3 regions of the Marinomonas rhizomae genome follow, and region 1 is predicted to be linked to each of the others. Evidence: riboswitches for the same ligand, from Rfam matches in the RefSeq annotation. Region 1 holds a riboswitch; each other region holds the start of a gene.
What was found. A riboswitch is a leader RNA that binds a small molecule or an ion and turns the genes downstream of it on or off. The one in region 1 is predicted to bind thiamine pyrophosphate.
Positions count from the first base shown of each region.

Region 2: another riboswitch for thiamine pyrophosphate. It lies ahead of thiC (phosphomethylpyrimidine synthase ThiC); the one in region 1 lies ahead of thiD (bifunctional hydroxymethylpyrimidine kinase/phosphomethylpyrimidine kinase).
Region 3: another riboswitch for thiamine pyrophosphate. It lies ahead of thiB (thiamine ABC transporter substrate binding subunit); the one in region 1 lies ahead of thiD (bifunctional hydroxymethylpyrimidine kinase/phosphomethylpyrimidine kinase).

Region 1 is NZ_CP073343.1:4,049,565-4,057,786, reverse strand. Features, by position in the region: gene KDW99_RS19030 (NADH:flavin oxidoreductase) at 1-141, shown strand, start outside; partial or broken gene KDW99_RS19025 (GMP synthase (glutamine-hydrolyzing)) at 185-502, shown strand; gene KDW99_RS19020 (hypothetical protein) at 1,263-1,730, shown strand; gene KDW99_RS19015 (hypothetical protein) at 1,727-2,125, shown strand; gene KDW99_RS19010 (hypothetical protein) at 2,195-2,386, shown strand; gene KDW99_RS19005 (LysR family transcriptional regulator) at 2,538-3,443, opposite strand; gene KDW99_RS19000 (aldo/keto reductase) at 3,563-4,615, shown strand; gene KDW99_RS18995 (DoxX family protein) at 4,632-4,988, shown strand; gene KDW99_RS18990 (flavodoxin family protein) at 5,056-5,658, shown strand; TPP riboswitch at 5,803-5,901, shown strand; gene thiD (bifunctional hydroxymethylpyrimidine kinase/phosphomethylpyrimidine kinase) at 5,999-6,871, shown strand; gene KDW99_RS18980 (ABC transporter ATP-binding protein) at 6,861-7,640, shown strand; gene KDW99_RS18975 (ABC transporter permease) at 7,633-8,222, shown strand, end outside.
Region 2 is NZ_CP073343.1:2,321,621-2,329,842, reverse strand. Features, by position in the region: gene KDW99_RS11045 (penicillin-binding protein activator) at 1-702, opposite strand, end outside; gene rsmI (16S rRNA (cytidine(1402)-2'-O)-methyltransferase) at 816-1,676, shown strand; TPP riboswitch at 1,753-1,857, shown strand; gene thiC (phosphomethylpyrimidine synthase ThiC) at 2,039-4,066, shown strand; gene thiE (thiamine phosphate synthase) at 4,082-5,599, shown strand; gene thiS (sulfur carrier protein ThiS) at 5,596-5,793, shown strand; gene KDW99_RS11020 (thiazole synthase) at 5,795-6,571, shown strand; gene thiH (2-iminoacetate synthase ThiH) at 6,568-7,740, shown strand; gene KDW99_RS11010 (hypothetical protein) at 7,951-8,222, shown strand, end outside.
Region 3 is NZ_CP073343.1:3,336,597-3,344,818, forward strand. Features, by position in the region: gene KDW99_RS15760 (thiamine ABC transporter ATP-binding protein) at 1-373, opposite strand, end outside; gene thiP (thiamine/thiamine pyrophosphate ABC transporter permease) at 360-1,955, opposite strand; gene thiB (thiamine ABC transporter substrate binding subunit) at 1,967-2,980, opposite strand; TPP riboswitch at 3,060-3,179, opposite strand; gene KDW99_RS15775 (3-deoxy-D-manno-octulosonic acid transferase) at 3,202-4,428, opposite strand; gene msbA (lipid A export permease/ATP-binding protein MsbA) at 4,431-6,224, opposite strand; gene hldE (bifunctional D-glycero-beta-D-manno-heptose-7-phosphate kinase/D-glycero-beta-D-manno-heptose 1-phosphate adenylyltransferase HldE) at 6,225-7,652, opposite strand; gene KDW99_RS15790 (AGE family epimerase/isomerase) at 7,751-8,222, shown strand, end outside.

The sequences.
Region 1 (8,222 bases):
GACCTTCCCGAATGCATAAGGAAGGAGGCTCGCTATACCTCACCCGCATTGCCGGTTTCGCCAGAGTACTTACGACAGGAAGGGCTCAGTACAGCATTCATCGACTACCTACGTGGGCAGCGGAGTTTCGTCGAGGACTGAATGCAGCCGTAATCGCAGCTGCCTTTTGGTCATAAGTTTGCGTGCCGACATCCTTCGTCGTGCGGGCGTTATCTTCATCGAAGAGCTGCGTAACGCGGGCTGGTACGAGAAAACAAGCCAAGCCTTCGCGGTATTTCTTCCAGTTAAATCTGTTGGCGTAGTAGGCGACGGCCGCCGTTACGAATACGTGGTAGCACTTCGTGCTGTTGAAACCATCGACTTCATGACAGCTCGTTGGGCGCATCTGCCATACGATCTATTAGAGAAAGTATCTGGTCGTATAATCAACGAAATCGAACACATTTCTCGCGTGACTTACGACGTATCGTCCAAGCCACCTGCTACTATCGAGTGGGAATAATTCAGCTAAGTACGCCTTAACTGAATAAATAGAAACACGTAAAAACCCGCTTCGTTTGAAGCGGGTTTTTTATTGGCTGAGGAAAATAAGTCATGGTGAGAATAAGGGAAGGAAGTCGTTAGTGCACTGGCAAACGAAAACTACGCCCACCGTCATTCCTCGCGAAGGCGGGAATCCATGCTCTTTGATGTAGGTGCGAAAAACTGTTTAAGAATAGAGCGAGAGTTATCTACGAAAAGATGCTGTTATCTTAATCGAGTCAAGAAAAAGCCCGCTAGGCTCGCGCCGACAGGCAAGTCCAAATACACGTTTGATGTAGAAGACTGCGTTGACTACGCCCAGGAGAAACAAAGGGAACGGAACGAAGAGATAGCGAGTTTTGTGGGGAGGTTATGAGTGAGGGGGCATAAGAGATAGAGTGTTGTCCTAGTGTAAGCTTTAAGGGTTATTTATGTCTTCTTTTTGTAAGCTTTTTAGGGTTTGTTAATGCAGGTATTGACTAGAATTGCCTATGAGGTTTACATGTGACAAAAATTCAAGCAAGGAAGTAGTTTTTTATGTCTAGTCGCGGAGACATCATAGGAAAAAGTGATTATTCATTTGATGATAAAAATACGGTCTTATCTACACCAAACAGTGTGGCTGGATAGACCTCGGGCATGCATACCCTAGTAATGGAAGAGGAGATGGGGCTCTTTATCTCTGGAAAAAAATACTTAGGGAGAGCTCTGAGTCTGCTTCTGGTGGCGATGATTTTATTGTGTCTTACCATCAAAAAATGTCAGCTCTAAAAAGAAATATCTCAGTAGGAATTAAAAAGAGGTACTCTATACAAAAAGGGCTTAACCTATCGCAAAAAAAATCGGTATTTATGTCCATTGTTCTCGATGTATCACATGATTTTGAAGCTTTGCAGGGCAATTGGATTTTCAGAAACGTAACTAATAGTGGGTTTAGTGCAGAAGATTTGATTTCAAATCTCATATCTGTCTACCGATCAATTGATCCATCTACTGATTATATTGAACTATGTGAGCCAATTGAAAAAGACCTAGCTCTGAAAATTTGGGACACTTACGGCCCTGTAGGTGAGCGCAAAAATAAGACGATAAAGCCATATTTGTTCCCGTTAGATTTAAGAGGGCAACCTGATCAGAAAAATCTGCCAAGCTTTTTAAATACGATCAATATTTCTAACGCTGATGGCCTTTTCGAGGTTCTTAAATGAGAAAGAAATATTTGTATTCGACGGCTCTAATACTATTGCTTAGTGTTTCAATGTTTGGATTTTACCTTCTTAAACTGGCTTTTTCTGAGAACTATCAGACGAGTCTTGGCAGTTTTTCATATTATTTCATGGCCAGTGACTCGGTAGAGCAGATTGTAGAAACACTGCCTCAAAAGCCAAAGTTATATAAATATACCTTTGGAGATAACGGTCCAATTAGAGAGGCTCTCATGTTTGATCAAGTGTTGATGGAGTCAGATAGAGAGGCTATAGAGGAAAGTCTGACTATGGTTGGTTTTAATCCCGACTTGGTATCTTCGAAGCTTTTCGTTAGTGAAGATGGCTCTGTAACTGCTGAGGTTTTAGACGATGAAATACTAGTTCTTAGTTATTAATATTTTTGAAGCCCCGTTAAGACTTTATACCTATCTGCTGACTAATGTGATTGCTAGCTCGGAGAAGTCATGTGTAACTTATCTAGTGAATCAAGAGCTAGATTGCTCACTGTAGAAGAGATGTATGAACTCCGCCGCGATATGGCCGAGTCCTCTGCTTGGGCACGTGCTGAGTTGAAGCGTCGTCGTGAAGAAAAGGCCAAACAAAGCGCTGAACGTGGTACTAATAATGGTACTACGACAGAGCCAAGTACCAAGTAGGCGTATTTAAAGGGCTTGCGGCTCTCGTTAACGATAGAGTGGGAATAATCCTCCTGAGTTAATAGTTTAATCAAACGGCTCTCTTTATAGTAAGAGGGCTGTTTTTGTTTGTGTTTACTGTCTAAAAAATCTGGGCACTGTTGAAGTCAAACTAATCAAGATAAGGCGTTAATACTTCCTCAATCCAAGATATAAAAATGCGTACTCGACGAGACAAGTTTTGTCTGTGTGCTACGACAATAGAAACAGGTAAAGGTTCTGATTGTAGGCTTGGTAGTACTTCAACAAGAGATCCGTCGCTTAAAAATGGTTTCAGGCTGGATAGGCCGGCTTGTATCAATCCAAGTCCAGCTATGCCCGCGCCATGGTAAGTCTGAACGTTGTTGACACGCAGTGAGCCGGGGAGGTCTAGGGATTGATAGCTTTGACCATCATAATATTCCCATCCGAATGGACGATTACCTAATGTTGGTGTGTAGTGAACAATGCGATGGCCTTGGCTTATTAAGTCCTCCAGTGTGTGCGGGACTCCGTATTGTTTAAGATACTCAGGGCTTGCTGCATTCACCATTTTTAGATCGCCAAGGTGCCTAGCAACCAGTGTATCGTCGAGAACACCTCCGACCCTAAGTACACAATCCATTCCTTCTTTTATTAAATCCACCCTGCGGTCTGTACTGGAAATTTCGAGTTCAATACCAGGGTACTTTTCCATGAATTTAGGTAATTCAGGAATAATGTTCGCGCGCGCGAATTCTGTTGGTAAATCTGCACGTATTCGACCTTCAAGCAGAGCATCATCCTTTGCAAACATAAAATTGAGTTCTTCTGCATCAGCGAGTAAAGCGCAAGCTCGTAGATAAAAATTTCGCCCGTTTTCTGTGAGTTGAACTTTTCTAGTTGAGCGGTGTAGAAGACGCGTTCCAACCTGAGCTTCTAATTGGCGTACGACATTAGAGGCTCGACCTTTTTGGATGCCAAGGCTTTCTGCGGCGCCTGTGAAACTGCCCATTTCTGAGATACGAATAAATATAGCTAGATTATCAAGGTTTTGCATTGTTTCTCTTTTTGATAACAATGGGTTTTTATTAGGGTGCTTTATCGTAAAAATATCACAAGGTAAAGTGGAATCCTAGAGAGTCAGGCGAGCTGGTTCCACTTATTTGGGAGAATGACATGCGCTATAACCAACTGGGTAATACTGGGTTATTTGTGTCGGAAATATGCCTTGGAACTATGACATTTGGTCCGGTTGGTCAGCAAGGTCTATATCACGATATTGCTGGAATGGATCAGGCGACAGCAGACAGTATTGTGGATTGTTGCTTTTCCGCTGGTGTTAATTTTTTTGATACGGCGGATGTGTACACAAATGGCCACTCCGAGAAAATGTTAGGCCAAGCTTTAAAAAATCTGAACGTGCCTCGTAAAGATGTGGTCATTGCAACTAAGGTCTTTAATCCTTCGGGCAATGGTCCGAATGATAGAGGCGCTTCTCGAGGCCATATTTTGGATTCGGTGGAGGCAAGTTTGGAACGTTTGCAGACGGATTACATCGATCTATATCAAATTCACGCTAACGATCCTGTTACGCCCATTGAAGAAACACTTCGTACACTTGATGACCTTATTTCGCGAGGAGTGATTCGTTATATCGGTTTGTCTAATTGGGCGGCTTGGCGGATCGCGAAAGCACAGGGCATTGCTGAGCGAGAAGGCTTTGCGCGATTTGAAACGGTGCAAGGCTATTTTTCTTTGGCTGGGAGAGATTTAGAGCGTGAAATGGCTCCCATGTTAATGGAAGAAAAGATGGGATTACTGGCTTGGTCTCCTTTGGCTGGCGGGCTGCTATCAGGAAAATTTTCGCCAGACTCAAAAGGCGAAGGGCGGCGTGCCAATTTTGACTTTCCTCCTGTGGATAGGGACAAAGTTTGGGCGTGTGTTGATGCTATGCGACCGATTGCAGCAAAACATGATGCTTCTATTGCTGCCGTGGCACTTGCTTATGTATTGAGTAAGCCTTTTGTAACGTCTGTGATTACAGGAGCAAAACGCCTCGATCAAATAGAGCAGAACCTTGCAGCAGTAGAGATCCAGTTAGATCAGCAAGATCTAACTATTCTGGACTCTGTTAGTCGTCTGGTTCCGGAATATCCTGGCTGGATGCTTGAACGTACCGCGCCTACTCGCATGCCGTCCGGTAAGCAAACTACGCCAACATTGCGATAGCTAGGAGAGTAGTCAGATGAAACTGTTTTCTTACCAATTTTTTATGACTTGGTTGTTGGTCGCTTTTTTTGTCTTTGCGGGATTGTTGAATGTGTTTCCTCCTGCTCCCTTGCTTGAAGACTACAGCCGTTGGGGTTACCCCGATGGTTTCCATTACATCACCGCGGCACTTGAGCTTTTAAGTGCTTATTGGCAAACCAAGTCGTCGCTTAAATTGCGGCAGGCTGGTCTTGCTTTAGGTGGTTTGGTTTTAGTGGGGGCGCTTATTACGCTCGTACTATATCAGCAGTGGCTGCATGTCATTTTTCCATTGTTGGTTTTGGTAGTTCTGTTATTTCAATTTAGGCAAAAGCCTTTGCGTTGTGCTCTGTGATGAAAAGCCGGGCGTTTTTTGTTTTGTCTTTAGGGCAAGTTTTATCAATCAAATTAAGAGGTGTGTTATGAGTTTTTCTTCAGAGTTGAAAGGGGTAGTTATCTATCATTCTGGTTATGGCCATACTCGACGAGTGGCAGAAGCTGTTGCGGATGGAGCGAACGCCAAACTGCTACCGATTGATGCAAATGGTGAGTTAAGCGAAACAGCGTGGTCTGATATTAGCAAAGCGCACTTTGTGATTTTAGGATCTCCAACCTATATGGGCGGGCCAAGTTGGCAGTTCAAGAAGTTTGCTGATGCATCATCAAAGCCGTGGTTCGAAGATCAATGGAAAAACAAAGTGTTCGGCGGTTTTACCAACAGCTCTAGTATCAATGGTGACAAGCTATCGACTCTGCAATACTTCACTTTATTTGCGGCTCAGCATAGAGGTATTTGGGTCGGTATGGGAATGAAGTCTTCTAATACAAAAGCGTCACAGCGTGATGATATCAACCGAATGGGGTCATTTCTTGGTCCAATGGCACAAGTTGCTGCCGATGCTGGACCTGAAGAAATGTCGCAAGGGGATCTCGATACCGCGCGCCTTTATGGGGTACGTGTTGCAGGTCTAAGTGCGAAATTTTATTCGTTTGAGACAGAGCTTAGTTTGCGAGAAATTTCATAGCGTTATGTGGCTGTTGTAAATCCTTGTTACGGTACATTACTTCTGAAATCAAACGGCCCTCTTTAGTGTAAAGAGGGCCGTTTTTGTATGTGTCGGCTGTTTAAAAAAGAATACCTTTCACCTGAATGTCCTGTTATCCTTTCTGTGAAATAGTCGGGGGGCCAATGCATTGGCTGAGATCGAAAGAGACCCGCAGAACCTGATTCAGTTAGCACTGGCGTAGGGAACTATTTGCACTTTGCCTTTAGCCGAGCAATTACGGCTATCTTATGCGAGTCCGATCTTTGATCCCTCCAGAATGGCCAAAGTCAGTTCCTATACGTCTTTAATAGGAACGATAATGGCACCATCTACACAGCAACACCTTAAACAGCAAAAAACGAATCAAACCGCGTCAAAAAATATTCCTATTGTGCTTACCATTGCAGGGTCAGACAGTGGCGGCGGTGCGGGTATTCAAGCGGATATTAAGGCTATGTCCGCCACGGGTAGCTTTGCCTGTTCTGTCATTACCGCGATTACTTCACAAAATACGCTAGGCGTTTCGGCTATTTATCCGATTCCGCTTGACCATGTCGCGAGTCAACTAGACGCCGTTTTTACTGATCTTAATATTGTTGCGGTGAAAATAGGCATGCTGGCTGATGTCAGTATCATCAAGGTCGTGGCCGCTAAATTACGCCAATACGAGCCGAAATATATCGTGATTGATCCTGTGATGGTGGCTACTAGCGGTGATTTATTGCTAAAGCACTCGGCAATATCCGCGTTAAAAGAGACATTACTCCCTCTTGCTGACATTGTTACACCCAACCTACCTGAAGCGGCCGCGCTAACCGGTCATGCCGTGCCTCAATCTGAAGTCGAAATGAACGATATGATGGCGGATTTACGTGCATTGGGCGCTAAGGCGGTTTTGCTAAAAGGAGGGCATTTAGAGGCGGACGAAAACAGTAACGACCTTTTGATCACACAAGATGGCTTTGAGCTATTAAGCGCTAAACGGCTAGTCACAAAAAATACCCATGGAACAGGCTGCACACTGTCTTCTGCGATTGCCTCTTACCTTGCTCAGGGCAATAGCCTGCAGCAATCCGTTCAGTTAGGTAAACAGTATATTACCGGCGCGATTGCCCATGCGGATGAGTTAGATATCGGTCAAGGCCACGGCCCAGTTCATCACTTCTTTGCAGGCCATCAAGATGTGCGCTAAAGCCATCATCGGCATAAAGATTCGTCATGGGGGCCTTCAATACAAAGGCACTCCGGTACCAACGCTAGCAGGGATGAATATGACCATTCCGGCGAATCAGTGGACGGTGCTGCTGGGTCGTAGTGGCAGCGGTAAAACGACGATATTGCGTTATCTTGCTGGTCTACTAGACGATCAAGTGGAATGGCAAGGTGAGATTGCGGTTAGTGGCAATAACGTATCTGCTGAGAATATAGTATTGCATGACCATATTGCGTATATGGCACAGCAAGATTTGCTCCTTCCCTGGCTAAATGTGTTGGACAACGTGTGTTTAAGCTCACGCTTTGCCAATGCCGCTCCTAACAAAGAACACGATAAGCAGCGCGCACTGATTTTGCTTGAGCAAGTCGGCCTTGCAGATAATGCCTATATGACTCCCGCCCAACTGTCCGGTGGTATGCGTCAACGGGTGGCGCTTGCTCGTACTTTAATGCAAGACAAACCGCTGGTGTTGATGGACGAACCCTTTTCAGCGCTTGATGCGGTTACTCGGCACAAGTTGCAGACGTTGTCCGCCTCCTTGTTAAAAGACAAAACGGTTGTATTGATCACTCATGATCCGCAAGAGGCAGTGCGTTTGGCAGATCAATTGTATGTTCTTCAAGGTGCGCCAGCCCAAGCTCAGCAGTTGGATGTTCCTGAGTCGTCGCCACCTCGAAAACTCGATGCTGAATGCGCTGCTTTGCAACAAGCTATTTTGGATCAGTTGGAGAAAGACTATGAGTGATATGGCTCAGTACCATTCTGTGTCGACACGCCTTAGTAAGAAAGAGCGTATTACGTATTCGGCGCTACGGTTGGTGATCAGCACGGCAGTGATTCTTGGTCTTTGGCAAATTGTGGTGGTGGCTTTTCAGATGCCAAGCTTTATTTTGCCGTCGCCAATCGCGGTGCTCGATCGTTTAGGAACCCGCTATGATGTGCTGCTCAAGCATACTTGGGTTACCGCGCAAGAAATTTTGCTCGGTCTCGGTTTAGGGTTAACCATGGGCTTATTGTTTGCCTTGATGATGTTGATGTTTCAGCCGCTTAAGCGTTGGCTGCTCCCCATACTCATTGCTAGCCAAGCCATTCCTGTGTTTGCTATCGCGCCGGTGATGATGCTCTGGTTAGGCTATGGCATTGCCTCAAAAGTGGTCATTGCGGCCATTATTATCTTCTTTCCGGTGACGACCTGTTGTTATGACGGCCTGCGTAACACACCTACCGGTTATCTTGACCTTGCTAAAACCATGGGCGCCTCGAAGTGGCAATTGTTGCGGCATATTCAATTGCCTGCGGCTTTGCCGACGCTCGCTTCAGGCATTCG
Region 2 (8,222 bases), 1.7 Mb from region 1:
CTTTTTAGGTGCCATCTGTTCAACGGAAGCCATTATTTCAAAATCTTGTGGTGGTGATAGGGCGGCTGGGTGATTTGGATTTTCAGCTTGCCACTTTTTGAACATCTGAAGTTGCTGTTCAATGGACAGGGTTTGATTTCTTAATATGCTGCTTATTGTCAGCCAGCCATTAAGTAGAGGTTTTTGCTGCTGAAATAATTCGTCCACTTCATTTTGAGTCAGGTTTTGGATCGCCATCCATAATTTTGCTTGATTTTCTTCGCCTTCGTTAAGGGGAAGGTTGTAGGTTAAATCCATGCGAAGGTCGACGACTTCTAGCCAATTTCCAAAATGTTCAAGGATGGATGCTCTTGTTTCTTTAAGTTTATTTTGATTGTCCGGATGGCGCGCAGCAATAAGCTGATTTGCTTGCTCTAGATAGCTTTTAGATTCAATTGAATCATCCAAGTAAGACGCAGACAAAGCAGCTAATAAATAGGCTTCAAATTGAATAGAAGAAGGCGTTGTTAAAAGCTTGTCTTCTAAAATATCAATGGCCTGTTGAAACTCACCTTGCTCATACAGATTTTTGGCAGAGAGGTAAGCATCGGCCAGCGCTTTGGAAACATCGGTTGTTTTTTTTGGGTGATAAATACTAGGCGGCAAAGTTCTTTCTTGTGAACCGCTATTTTTTGCTTGGACCCTGTTTTGTGGCTGCTCCATATTTAAATTCATGGAATTACAGGCGCTTAGCAGAAAAGTACAAAGAGTTAATGATATGATGCGGTAATTAATTAGGCTCATAAGCTTATAAAATGACAAATAAAAGAGGCAACATGGTACCACATAGTTCTGATGATGCGAGAGGGTCGCTGTACATAGTTGCCACTCCAATTGGCAATCTAGATGATTTCAGTAAGAGAGCAGAGCAAACTTTACGCGATGTAGACTATATAGCCGCAGAAGACACTCGACACACTCGCCGCTTGCTCAATCATTTTGCGATTGAAGCGAAGCTATTTTCAATTCACGATCACAATGAAAAAGATAAAGCTAACTACGTTGCCAGCTTACTAGAGGAAGGCAAAAATGTTGCCCTAGTCTCTGATGCGGGTACGCCACTTATTTCAGATCCTGGCTATCATGTGGTGCATGCATTACGAGAGCAAGGTCATAAAGTCGTGCCGATCCCTGGTGCTTGCGCGTTGATTTCAGCATTGTGTGCTTCTGGTTTGCCTACCGATCAGTTCTTTTTTGCTGGCTTTGTTCCTGCTAAATCCAAAGGTCGTTGTGACTTGTTTGAATCTTGGAAGAAGCAAACTGGCACCGTGGTTTTTTATGAATCTACTCACCGAGTTTATGACTCCATTGCGGATGTACAAAAAGTCTATGGTGAGGATGCTCAGCTGGTTTTAGCACGGGAAGTAACGAAAACATTTGAGACATTTTTATCCGGAACGGCCTCTGAAATACTTGCCAAGTTCGATGCAGATGCCAACCAAATGCGTGGTGAGTTTGTCGTTATGCTGAGTTTTACGCAAGAGAGCGGTAATGAAGCCGAATTAGAAGCGAAGCGTATTCTGACGATTTTGCTAGAAGATTTACCGGTTAAGCAAGCGGCAGTTATGGCGGCGAAATTAACGGGTGAGAAGAAAAATTACCTCTATAAAATGGCGCTGGAAATGCAAGCCGAGTAGTTTTTCGTTGATTGGTTCCTCAAACACTTGCTGAAAATGTGGGTGTTTACATTCCGATAAGACTGGGTATACTCAGCCCTACTTGTCGGAGTGCCATTTGGCTGAGATCGCATAATTAAATGCGGGATCCGCAGAACCTGATCGGGCTAATACCCGCGTAGGAAACAAGAAAGTCTCTATTTTTCTTTTCTGCATCGAATGAACTCCTGATTTTTATGGAATCGATGCGGTCATATGTCTACAGCATCCTTTCCTAATAAAATTCAGGGTTCATGTTTTGCAAATTAACGCCAGTAGTGCGTTTGCCTGTAAAACAGCACCCCAGACAAGCAATTCTCCATTTTTTAAATAAGGGAAGTGCTATGTCGACTACGAATAAACCTCAAAAAAAACCAAGCAAATTGTCTAAAAAACAGACTCGAGAAGAAACGCGCCAAGCCGCCAAGTCTTTTATCGAATCATTACAAGCCAAGCCTTTTCCAGCGTCTGAGCGCATATATTTGAGCGGATCAGACGATTCGATTCGCGTTCCTATGCGTAAGATCAACTTAACCGATACACCGATTGGTTCTGATCCAGATAACCTGACTTTCGAACCCAATGAAGCCATCTATGTTTATGATTGTTCTGGTCCATATGCGGATCCGCACGAAAATATCGATGTGTATCGTGGTTTGGCGCCAATGCGTGCTTCTTGGATCGACAAGCGCAATGACTCCGAGGTGTTGCCCAGTGTGTCGTCAGAATTTGCGCAATCACGTTTAGAAAACTCGGCTCTGGATGAATTGCGTTTTAAAGAGTTACCTAAAGTACGCAAAGCGCGCCAAGGCAAGTGTGTGACGCAAATGCATTACGCTCGACAAGGTATTGTTACGCCAGAAATGGAATACATCGCTTTACGTGAAAATCAAAATATTGATGCAATCAAGAGCGAATTATTATTGAAGCAGCACCCAGGTCAAAGCTTTGGGGCGAATCTACAAACACGCATTACGCCAGAGTTTGTTCGTGATGAAGTGGCAAGAGGTCGCGCCATCATTCCAAACAACATTAATCATCCAGAATCTGAGCCCATGATCATTGGTCGTAATTTTTTAGTGAAGGTGAACGCCAACATTGGTAACTCTGCCGTGACGTCTTCCATTGAAGAAGAAGTAGAAAAACTGGTGTGGTCAACTCGTTGGGGCGCAGACACTGTAATGGATCTATCGACCGGTAAAAACATTCATGAAACGCGTGAATGGATCTTGCGTAACTCGCCCGTGCCAATTGGCACCGTACCTATTTATCAAGCTTTGGAAAAAGTCGATGGCGTGGCCGAAAATCTTAACTGGGACGTGTTTCGAGATACCTTGATCGAGCAAGCGGAGCAGGGCGTGGATTACTTTACTATTCATGCCGGCGTTTTGCTGCGCTATGTGCCCATGACGGCGAAACGCCTGACGGGCATCGTGTCTCGCGGTGGTTCTATCATGGCGAAATGGTGTTTGGCGCACCATACAGAAAGCTTCTTGTACGAGCGCTTCCGCGAGATTTGTGAGTTGTGCGCGCAATACGATGTGGCCTTGTCGCTTGGTGATGGCTTGCGTCCGGGGTCTATCATGGATGCCAATGACGAAGCACAAATGTCGGAACTTCGCACCTTGGGCGAGTTGACAAAAGTCGCTTGGGAGTACGATGTGCAAGTGATGATCGAAGGGCCGGGGCACGTGCCAATGCAGCTTATCGAAGAGAATATGACCGAGCAGCTGAAGCATTGTCACGAAGCACCCTTTTACACGTTAGGGCCATTAACGCAAGACATTGCTCCGGGTTACGATCATATCACGTCTGGCATTGGTGCCGCGCAAATTGGTTGGTACGGCTGTGCCATGCTGTGCTACGTGACGCCGAAAGAGCACCTTGGCTTGCCAAACAAAGAAGACGTAAAAGAAGGTTTGATCACCTATAAAATCGCCGCTCATGCAGCGGATTTGGCCAAGGGACATCCAGGGGCGCAAATTCGTGACAATGCCTTGTCGAAAGCGCGTTTTGAGTTTCGTTGGGAAGATCAGTTCAACCTGTCGTTAGACCCTGAAACCGCCCGTTCCTACCATGATGAAACATTGCCACAAGCTTCCGGCAAAGTGGCACATTTCTGTTCCATGTGCGGGCCAAAATTTTGCTCGATGAAAATCACCCAAGAAGTTCGCGACTATGCAAAAGGGTTAGAGAGTGCAAAAGAGTTCGAAGGCACACAGGCAATCGATGTGAGTGCTTTAGAAGCGAACGCAGGTATGCAGCAAATGTCTGAGCACTTTCGTGAGCTAGGCAGTGATGTCTACTTAACCACAGATAAGTTAACCACAGATAAATTAACGTCAAACAAATCAAAAGAAGAATCGCTGTAAGCGAAAGGAGGATATATGTCTATAAAACCTCCTGTGGTCTGGTGCGTGGGCGAGTCGGACTCGTCCGCCAACGTTGGACTTCAAGCGGATTTGGGTACAGGGCAAGATTTAGGTTGCCACGTGCAAACCATCGTCACTTGCATCACAGCGCAAAACCACAAAGAAGTGCGCTCCGTCGAGGCTGTTTCTTTGTCCATGTTCGATGAGCAGTGGCAAACCTTGCTCGACGACGTACCGCCAGATGCTATTAAAGTGAGCTTGCTACCATCCATTGAGATAGTAAAAGCCTGCTCGATTTGGTTGAAGCGTATTAAAGCAGACTTTCCTACTGTGTTGGTTGTCTTTGATCCCGTAATAGCGGCGAGCTGCGAGTCGGGAAACCTGTTGCAGCAAGACTCAGTCGGAGCGTCTTTATTAGAGTCATTACTGCCTTATGTGGATGTAATTACACCTAACTCGATAGAGTTTGAGCGGTTGACAGGCTTATCAGCTCAACAGTCAGTGGTTGATATACAAGGTCAATTGGCCGCGTATTTATCATCGTCAAGGTGTGCTTGGCTACTCAAAGCAGGACATTCAAACTCAGAACAAGCAACAGACTGGCTGGTGAATCGGGATTCTATCATTGGTTTCGCATGCGAAAAACTGGTCGTACAAAACACCCGTGGCACAGGCGACGCCTTGTCGATAGCGCTGGCTGGCTTTATCGCTCATGGCTACGATCTTTTAGATGCGATGACTATGGCGCAAGCTTATATCACTGGTGCCTTGAAAACAGACGTGGAAATAGGCAAAGGAATTGGTTCATTGGGTCGACCTGGTTGGCCTCTTCAGATTGAAAACCTTCCAGCGATTGTTTCACCAAACATGAACACAAAGGCTTCAACAACGCTGCCTTTCGCCAAGATGGACCTCAAAAAAATGGGCTTGTATCCCGTTGTTGATTCTGTGGATTGGTTGGAGCGAGTGCTAAAGCAAGGCGTAAAAATTGCTCAGTTGCGCATCAAAGACCCTGACGACGCCGATCTAGAAAGTAAAATTCAACAAGCTATTACACTAGGAAAAGAATACGGCGCTCAAGTCTTTATCAATGACTATTGGCAGCAAGCCATCGCTTTTGGCGCTTATGGTGTTCATCTCGGTCAAGAAGATTTAGACGTGGCGGATTTAGAAAAAATCCAAGCGGCAGGCTTGCGACTCGGCATCAGTACCCATGGTTACTATGAAATCGCTCGGGCCCAGTCCATCCAGCCTAGTTACATAGCTTTAGGTCATATTTACCCAACGCAAACCAAAGACATGCCATCTCAGCCACAAGGTTTAACGCGTCTTGCTCACTATGCGACTTTATTAAAAGGCGCGTTTCCGACAGTGGCAATTGGTGGCATCAATGCCGAACGATTACCGAGCGTTACGCAAACGGGCGTCGATAGTGTTGCTTTGGTGACAGCCATCACTAAAGCGGTTAATCCAGAATCAGCGACTCGGTCACTTATCATGTCTTTTGAACAATATGCGAGAGATGAATCATGAAGATTATGTTAAACGATACTGTCCACGAATTTGTTGGAGAGACGCTCGAAGATTTGCTTACTCAATTAGGCAAGACCGAGCAAGGTATTGCCATTGCGATTAATCAGCAAGTAGTGCCAAAAAGCTTGTGGCGCAGTACGGAACTGAATGAGCAGAGTCAGGTGTTTATTTTTGAATCGATTGCAGGAGGCTAATATGTCGTCTTTATTTATTGCTGGACACGAATTTCATTCTCGACTTTTTACCGGAACTGGGAAGTACGCCAGTTCCGATACCATGATGGATTCTTTAAGCGCCAGTGAGAGCGAATTGGTCACGTTATCGCTGCGTCGTATGGATTTAAAAAATCAGACGGACAACATTCTTCAACCTTTGTTGCAACAGGGGATAAAACTACTACCTAATACGTCTGGTGCACGCACCGCGAAAGAAGCGGTATTTGCCGCTGAACTTGCTCGTGAGGCATTAGAAACCAACTGGGTGAAGTTAGAAATTCATCCGGATCCGCGTTATTTAATGCCAGATGGTATGGAAACCTTATTGGCGGCGGAGGAGTTGATCAAAAAAGGCTTTGTGGTGATGCCTTATGTTCATGCCGACCCTGTGCTTTGTAAGCGATTAGAAGAAGTAGGCTGTCAATGTGTCATGCCGCTGGGGTCGCCTATTGGTTCCAATATGGGCTTGGCGAGTCGTCCTTTTCTGGAGATTATCATTGAGCAAAGTAGGGTGCCAGTGATTGTGGATGCAGGGATTGGTGCGCCATCTGATGCTGCTTTAGCGATGGAAATTGGTGCCGATGCGGTGTTGGTAAATACGGCCATGGCCGTCGCTAAGCAACCGGCTCAAATGGGCAAGGCCTTCAGGCTTGCTGTGGAAGCAGGGCGAATGGCTTATGAATCGGGCTTGGGTGAAAAGCGAGTTCAGGCGAATGCCACCAGTCCTTTGACGGACTTCATTGGGGCTCTGTCATGATGGAAGAAGTCAGTCAAAAAATTCGCATGCTTGAACAAAGCCCTGCTACGAAAGGTCAATTCAGCGAGTTTGTTGAAAATGCCGATTGGCAGGAAGTAACACGGTCGCATCAAGAAAAAACAGAGCCAGATGTGTTGCGGGCCTTGAGCAAAAGCAAATTGGATGTGGAAGATTTTTCAGCCTTGATTTCCCCTGCCGCAGAGCCGTATTTGCTGGAAATGGTGGCGAAAAGCGAACAGCTTACTTTGCAGCGCTTTGGCAATACGGTGAGTTTGTTTGCACCTTTGTATTTGTCTAATACGTGCGCGAATGAATGTACCTATTGTGGTTTTTCTATGAGCAATGCGATTAAGCGTCTCACTTTAAATGAAGCTCAGCTAGAAAAAGAAGTCGCGGCGATTAAAGATAAAGGCTTTGATCATATTCTCCTGGTGACAGGAGAAACCAATAAAGTCTCTATGCCTTACTTTGAGCGCATGATTCCGCTTATCAAACCGCATTTTAGTCAGCTCTCGATGGAAGTGCAGCCATTGGATGCTAGCGAATATAAGCGACTGCAGGATATTGGCTTAGATGGCGTGCTGGTTTATCAAGAAACTTATCGACGTAAAACCTATCTTGAACATCATTTACGTGGCAATAAATCCAACTTTAATTATCGTCTCGACGCGCCAGATCGAATTGGGCAAGCGGGTATTCATAAAATTGGCTTGGGTGTGTTACTTGGCTTGGAGGATTGGCGCACGGACTCCGTGATGATGGCGCATCATCTTCGGCATTTGCAAAAGCGTTACTGGCGCAGCCGATTTAGCGTGGCATTTCCGCGTATTCGCCCTTGTGAAGGCGGTATTGTTCCTAAATCTGTCATCTCGGATCGTCAGTTGGTTCAACTTATTGCAGCGTGGCGCTTGTTTGATCGGGACTTAGAGATGAGCCTGTCTACCCGCGAATCCCCTGAATTTCGCCATCATGCTGTGCGTATGGGCTTTACTACTATGAGTGCGGAATCTAAAACGCAACCTGGCGGTTATGCGGACGATTCTCAAGAGGCTCTGGAACAATTTGAGATCAGTGATGATCGCCCAGTTACGGAAATTATGGCGATGATTCGTCAGCAGGGGCGCGAAGTGGTTTGGAAAGACTGGGACCCTGCGCTTTCAAATGGCTAAAAAGTGGATGAAGCGTCAAGCGATTCATCACTACTTCTAAGAATATGTTCGGGCTTACTCGGTTAATAGGCAAAATTCGTGAATGCGCACTTTCCCTTACGCTCTCATGACAAGTTGTGCATCTCGATTCACTCTCTTTGACACTGTTTGACATAGAAATAGACATAATAGATTTCATCCAAACAGGAAATAGAGCTTAAGGAGCCAACTATGTTTAATCGTAAAAAAGCAGGAATGATGGGTGTTATCGGTTTGAGTGCCGCGATTATAACCGGTGTAGCCGTTAGTGCTTATGCTGAAACAAAATCACCCGAAGGTGATGTTGCTAAAGGCCAAGCCGCTCAGGAAGCTCCAATTAATGCCGTTCCAAGTCATGAGCAACTTGCTAGCCGCATGGCTCAGCAGCTTGGTTTAGATGAGAAAACGCAAGCAAAAGTGTCTGACCTTTTTGAAAAAGACGGTAAGGCGATCCGTAAAATTCA
Region 3 (8,222 bases), 710 kb from region 1:
GCGGGAAACGTTCGGCTTTATCAATCAATTGCGTTTTATCAAGTGCCCATTGGACTTTTTGCTTTTGCTCTTTGCTCAAGGACAAAGAAGGAGACAAGCCTATAGCAACATTTTGCCAAACGCTTAATTGCGGGAATAAATTATCACTCTGAAATAAGGTCGAGATTGGCCTTTCATAGGCAGGCAAAGAAAGCAGAGATTCCTCGTTGAAAGAAAGCGATCCTCGACCGATTAAAAATCCCCCCAGCAAATGTAAGAGGGTACTTTTTCCTTCGCCACTACCTCCAAGCAAAGTAGTGACACCGGGATAAATATCCACACTGTAGCTCGCATGAAAATTCTCCCAATCATATTGAAGGTTAATATTTAACACGATCAGTTACTCCACCAATAAAGCGAGATGAACAATAAAACAACATCAAGCACAGAGAGATTAATACCACTGCGACACAAGCTCCCTCTTCCAAACGATAAGAACCAATCAATTGAAACAAATACAAGGGCAAGGACACCAAGCCCTGACTACCAAATAACGCAATGACTCCCATATCACCCAAAGAAAGTAGTAGCGCATAACCCAAAGCCTGGGCAACACTGCTTCGAACGAGCGGCCATTCTAAGCACCATCGGGACCATGACTGAACACCTAAACTCACATACACATTTCGAAAGCGCCGTTCCTGCTGATACATGACAGGCATCAAAGCCCGCAACACAAAAGGCAAGGCCATTACAGCATTGACCCAGACAACAATCCAATAACTGGACTGCAACCCCAAGCCAAGGTCACGTAGAGTCAAAAACAACCCAGTTGCAATCACCAGCCCTGGCACCATCAAAATAATATTCCCTAAATGTTCAATCTTATTTGGTAACCAAGCCAAATATCGACGTGCCATACAAAAACGCGCAAGCACAGCAAAGCAGACACCCAGCAACAAACTCACCAACGCAGCAGGAATCGCAATTTGTAAGGAAACTAGCACAGCATTCCACAATGCAACGGATTGCAATGTCTTCAAAAAAACCGGTGAGAAAATTGGATCAAAAATCGCTAAAAAGGGTGGAATAACCAATAACAACGCACAAAGCATGACTAAAAAATCAGCGGTTTTAGCCCAAACAGAATCTTTGAGCTCATAACTTTTTACCGCCAACAAACTCACATCTTGACGATTAATAGGTGCTAAGCGATATACAATAATCGCAAATAAAGTACATATCGACACCTGAAGCAAAGCTAAAAAACTGGCTTTATCAAGATCAAAATCAAACCTAAGTGCTTGGTAAATAGCAACCTCCAAAGTACTAAATTTTGGCCCTCCGCCTAAGCTTAGCACTACAGCAAAGCTCGAAAAACACAACATAAAAATTAACACAAAGGCACCAGGCAGAACCTTTTTAATATAGTGCCATTCAATCCAGCGAAAAGCCGACCACCGAGAGAACCCTAGCTGCGAAGCCTGGCGCCACTGCCCTGAAGGTATCAAGTCATACCCTTGCAACAAAAGACGTACCGCCAATGGCATATTAAAAAACACGTGGGCTAATAAAATCCCCACCAAACCATATAAGGGAATTTGCACCCCAAACAACTGGTTCAACCATCCAGTTCGTCCATAAACAACCACCAATCCTAAAATAGCCACAATGGTTGGCACCACCATGGAGACGGAAAACAATTGAAGTAAAGCGGCACGCCCATAAAACCGGCGATGAATAAGGCAAGAAGCAACAGGAATAGCAATAAGCAAACTAATACCGCTACTTAGCAAGGCTTGCCATAAGGAAAAGCGCACAACTCGCCAAAGATAAGGCTGCTGCAGGTAACCATACCAGGAGGATAATTCACTATAACGCAAAAGAGCCGCCAAACTGGCAGCCCCCATTAACAGGAAAAAACCAACGCCCAATAGCGCTGGCCACAACCCTTTTACAGCTCGAAAAGAAAGCAACTTAACGCCTATTATCGAGTCGTGGCATTTAACCACTCATTAATCCACGCTTTTCGATACTGCGCGACGTCTTTTGCTGGCAAGACCAAATTGTTTGTAGGCTTTAAAGCACTATCAAAAGCCGCTGGCAATTTCTCATCAAGCTTAACCACTGGCAACATCCAGTTCCCCGTAGCGACAGTCGATTGAAATCCTGGCTGTAGAATAAACTGCATAAAACGCTTAGCCAACGCGGGATGAGGTGCATCTTTCATCATAGCGGCCACTTCAATTTGTGGGTAAAGCCCTTCACTAGCAGTTGCAGCTTTATACTTATTCTCACCTTCGGCAACAATGTGGTAAGCAGGAGAAGTCGTGTAACTCAACACTACATCCGCCTCGCCTTTCAAGAATAAACCGTATGCATCGGACCAGCCTTTCGTGACCGTTACTGTATGAGAAGACAGGCGCTCCCAGGCATCTGCAGCATTGTCCCCATAAACAGATTTCATCCATAGCAATAAACCAAGCCCCGGTGTACTAGTACGAGGGTCCTGATAAATCACTCGTAAATCTTGGTTATCTACTACGTCTTTCAAACTCCTTGGTGGGTTTGCAAGCGTTTCAGAGTTGTAAACAAAGGCGAAATGACCTTGATCAAATGGCACAAAGGTCTTATTAGACCAGCCACCAGCAATCGTCACGGCAGAAGTATCAACATTATGATCCATTAATAAGCCTGTTTGCTTTGCTGCTTCCATTAGATTGAGATCTAGTCCCAAAAGCACATCTGCTTGTGACGATTTACCTTCCAGCTGCACACGAGACAAGATACCAACCGAAGAATCCAACGCAACAAAATTTACTTTACAGCCGCACTCTTTCTCAAAATTAGCTTTTATCTTAGGACCAGGCCCCCAGTCAGATGCAAACGAATCATAGGTATAAACATTTAGAGTGTCAGTCGCCAATGTTACAGGCGAAATAACCACACTAAGACTAACGGCAGCCGCAGAAAAAAGAGAGGATAAAGAAAAGGGTTTCAAAGTGTCGCTCCTAAAATAAGTGAGCGGCGTACAGGGGAAATGGCAAGAATGATATTTGAGCCACTACACATGTTGGTAGCTCAACTTGCTATCTCGATTCCTACGCCAGCATGATCTGGATCAGGTTCGGTGGGTTAGCGGTCAATCCGCTTCTCAGCTTTAACATTTATTAAATGCTAAAACACCCCATGAGATAATGAGCGCTCATTGTAAAGAGTCGATCAACGGAAGTCTATTTCGGCAAGCACTCTAGTAACAGCTCCTTGGTTTTTTTCTGCGAAACGCAATGCAGCTTGTCCAAGACGGAAGCGCTGAGACGACTGCCCCGCTAGATCAATGACAACTTTCTCTAATTGCGCCTCGTCTTGGCAACGAATCGCGCCATTTACCTGTAAAAGCTGTTCGGTAATATCTAAAAAGTTAAAGGTATATGGTCCAACCAAAATAGCTTTACCAAGTAAAGCCGGCTCAATAGGGTTATGTCCACCGCGCTTAATTAAGCTACCACCAACAAACGCCAAGTCAGATGCTTGATAATAATGCATCAACTCCCCCATAGAATCTCCGACCACCACTTCGAAGTTAGTCCATTGATCGAGAGATGTTTGAGTGCGAAGCGCAACTCGATCAAAATACTGTTTTGCCAAACTTTGCACGGCTTCAAAACGTTCGGGATGACGAGGAACCAGTATCAATAACGCATCAGGGTACTTCTGTAAGAGCACCTTATGAATACGCAAGAGCATTTCATCCTCACCTCGGTGAGTACTGCCTCCCACCCAGATAAAACGAGCCCCTAATTGCCCACGCCAATTGGCTTGGAATACTTCAGGGGGGACAGCAAGATCAAATTTGATACTTCCTGTCACCAATACTTTCTTCGCTCCCAACTCTTCAAAGCGCACAGCATCAGCTTGGGCATGAGCCAGAAAGCAGTCAGGCAAGGCAAACAAAGACTTAGAAATAGTCGAAAACTTTTTATAACGTAGAAAAGAACGATCACTAAGGCGTGCGTTCACAACTTCAACACGCAGACCTTTATACTTAGCGAGTTGCAACAAGTTTGGCCAAAGCTCAGTTTCAACAATCAATAAATGTTTGCAAGTCAGCTTTTTCAGCGCCCTTTTAACACTTGAGCGCCAGTCCATTGGCAAATATCGATGCTCAGCAAAAGGGAAGGTTTTAACCACTTGCTCTGCACCCGTTGGTGTCATTGTAGTAATTAACAATTTTTGCGTAGGATACTTTTCACGCCACTGAAGCACCAAAGGACGAACGGCCAGTACCTCCCCCACAGACGCACAATGAATCCATAAATCCGCTTCAACAGAAGACCAAAAGCCAAAGGCTTCTTTTGCACGATAATGTTTATAGGTTTTCTTAAAACGCCGTATTTTCGATAAAATAACCGGCGTTAATAACACCAATAAAGAACGGTATAGCCACATAGTTAAGCTGGAGTCTCACTGAATTGCTGATTGTGAAGCTGCGCATAAGCGCCATCTAACGCCAGTAACTCACTATGCGAGCCTTGCTCGATAATCTCTCCATGGTCCACCACCGCAATAATATCGGCATTTTCAATCGTCGAGAGTCGGTGAGCGATCGCGATCGTAGTACGATTTTCCATTAGATTATCTAGAGCAGATTGAATGGCTCGCTCCGATTCCGTATCCAATGCAGATGTTGCTTCATCCAGAATCAAAATAGGCGCATTTTTCAATATAGCTCTCGCTATCGCAATACGTTGACGCTGACCTCCAGATAAAAGCACACCATTTTCACCAACCATGGTATCCAAACCTTCGTCAAGCTCTTGAATAAAGCCCCAAGCATTTGCCGCCTTTGCCGCCTCAATAACATCTTCTTCAGCGCTATCACGCAAATAGCCATAGGCGATATTATCCCTAATCGTGCCATTAAATAGCACCACCTGTTGATTTACCAAAGCAATATTAGAACGCAATTCCGTCAGCTTATAATCATTAATTAGGATACCGTCGATACTCAAAGATCCATCGTCAATATCATAAAAGCGCGGGATAAGGTTCGCCATTGTTGATTTCCCGCTACCAGAGCGACCAACTAAAGCCAACGTTTTTCCAGCAGGCAATGATAAATTTATATTCTTTAACGCTCGCTTTTCAGCGTTCGGATATTTGAATGACATCGACTTCCATTCGATGTTGCCCTTCAAACGATCAATTGAAACAGTGCCGTTATCTGCTTCCTCTTCCATATCAAGGAAATCGAAAATACTATGGGAAGCGGCAATGCCTTTTTGCAAAACACTATTCACATCCGTCAACTGACGAATAGGTTTGCCCAACATACCCGCCGCCGTAAGAAAGGCAATAAAATCCCCTGGAGTCATATTTGAGCTAATAGAAGGACTCAAGGCAAACCAAATCAAAACAGCCATAGCAAAGGCCAGGATAAATTGTACAATAGGTACATTCAACGCTTTCGTCTTCTCCATTTTTAGCTGCGAACGCCTGTTTTCAAAAGCGGCTTTATAAAATCGCTCTGTTTCATAGCGACTTCCGCCAAATATTTTGACCACCTCATGACCTTTAATCGCCTCTGAAGCAACATCAGTAACACCACCCATTGCATTTTGAATTCGAGTGCTGAGTCTACGAAATCGCTTAGAAGCATAAGAAACAACCAAACCGATTAAAGGCACGACCAGCAAGAACAATAGAGACAAGCGCCAGTTCATATAGATCATATAACCCAACAAACCGACTACGGTTAGGCCTTCACGTAAAATCACTCGTATGGCCTGAGTTATAGAGCCAATGACCTGTTCAGTATCATAAGTTAATTTTGCCAGTAATCGACCGGTAGGAATGGAGTGATAATAGCTCGACGGTAAAAGTACAAGCTTATTAAACATGCTGGTACGCAAGTCAAATACAACCTTATTAGCCACTTGCGCCATAAAATAGCCACCGAGAAAAGTCCCTATTCCACGTACAACAAAGATACCTAAAATGGCTAGAGGTATTAGTAAACGACTTTCTGTTATTTTCCCTTCGGATACGACATCAACAATATGCTTAAGTAATGCAGCCAAAGCAGGTTCCATCGCGGAATACATTACATAGCCAAGAACACTCAGCAATAAATATAACCAAGAGGATTTAACATATCCAAGCAACCGAAAATATACTCTTGCACCAGATTGAGGTGCTTGCTTACTTGGCTGTTCTGGAGAAGGCGGAGACGCTTTATCTTGCATTTACAAATTCGCTTTTTCAATAATAGATGAGGTGGAATAACCGTCTACAAAGGTTAAAACTTTTACTTCTCCGCCTCGTTCAAGCACATGAGATGCCCCTACAATAGTGTCAATGGTGTAATCCCCCCCTTTAACAAGAACGTCTGGCGATAGCATCTCTATAAGCTCTTTAGGAGTATCTTCATCAAACCAAGTTACCCAATCGATAGCACCAACTCCTTCTAATACAGCCATGCGATGAACTAGGTTATTAATAGGACGCTTTTCACCTTTGAGGCGTTTTACAGATGCATCCGTATTAACAGCAACAACTAACCTGTCACCCAAGCCTTTTGCTTGCTTCATATAAGCAATATGACCAGGGTGGAGAATATCAAAGCAGCCATTCGTAAACACAACTTTTTCGCCACTCACTTGAGCGAGCTTAATTTGCTCTAGTAAATCTGTAGGAGACAAGACACCAAAATTCGTTGAATGTGAACGCTGATACATAATACCAGCTAGCTGATCGGCTGTAATGGATGCTGTGCCTAATTTTCCGACCACAAATCCAGCCGCTTGATTCGCGTATTCAACCGCATCTTTAAAGCGCTTACTCGTAACATATATTGCGGTTAATACAGCAATAACAGTGTCACCTGCGCCAGTAACATCGTAAACTTCCTTAGCAGTCGTTGCCAAAGAGAACGGCACGCAACCCTCTTCAAAAAGTACTAACCCGTCTTCTCCGCGGGTGACAAGCAAAGCTCCCCAACTAAATTGTTTTCGTAGAAGCTCACCTTTCTTTTGAACCTCGGAGTCCGTGGCACATTGCCCAACAATGGTTTCAAACTCAACGAAATTCGGTTTTACCAATGTCGCCCCTTGGTAAATAGAAAAGTCATCCCCTTTAGGGTCAACAAAACTGGGGACATTGGCATCATTTGAAAGTTGGATCAAAGATTGAACGTCCGCAAGACAACCTTTTGCATAATCAGAAAAAATAACAGCATCAGATTGAGGTAAACACTCTGCAACCACTTGCGCCAATGCTTTATTTTGCGAGAGGCTATCTTCACGCTCTTCGAAATCTAAACGTATGAGCTGTTGATGACGGCTCATTACCCGCAGTTTAGTAATAGTCGGCAATGTTTCTGACTTAACAAAACGACAATTGACACCAGCCATCTCTAAACAACGAGCTAATATATCGGCATTCTCATCATTACCAACCACGCCAATAAGGGTCACTGGCACACCGAGTTTAGCTAGCCCAAGTGCAACGTTTGCGGCGCCACCCGGCCTATCTTCAATGTTAGATACTTTTACGACTTGAACCGGTGCTTCAGGAGAAATACGGGAAGTTCCACCATGCCAATAGCGGTCTAACATTACATCGCCAACCACAAGGACATGCTTATCGTTAAAGTTCAAATAGGATGAATTCATAGTCACATAATAATCGATTTTTGAAGGCTGCCATCTTATCATACTCCCCTATCAAGTTGGACATACCCAATATCACATGAAATAAGGCTATTTACCTCATGTTGAACACAGCTCTTGCTATCTGCCGGTCATTTGTCTTTGAACAGTTATTACAAAACTGGTCAATCTATGGCATACACAAAGAGCTTGGTTTCAGTTATGAAAGTATGACCCATAAATGGGAAAATAACCCAGTGGGTCGAATTCGGCTATTAACACAATGCCGACAACTCTATACTTTCAGCCATGCTTGCCAAATAAAAGCTACTCCTGAGTGGCAAGTTCTGTTAACACCACTTTTTGACTTCATCATCTCTCATTATTTTCTTGAAGAGCGGTGGATATTTTCATTAAATGATGATTTAACCGTCAAGGATAAACAATCAGACGCGTATGCTATCGCCTTCGTATTGTTGGCTTTCAGCCATTATTACAAAGCAACAAATGATGAGCGCGCGCTCCAGTACATGAAAAAAACGCATCAATTTTTACTAGACAATATGCAAGCCGAGTCTGGTGGTTTTTATGAAT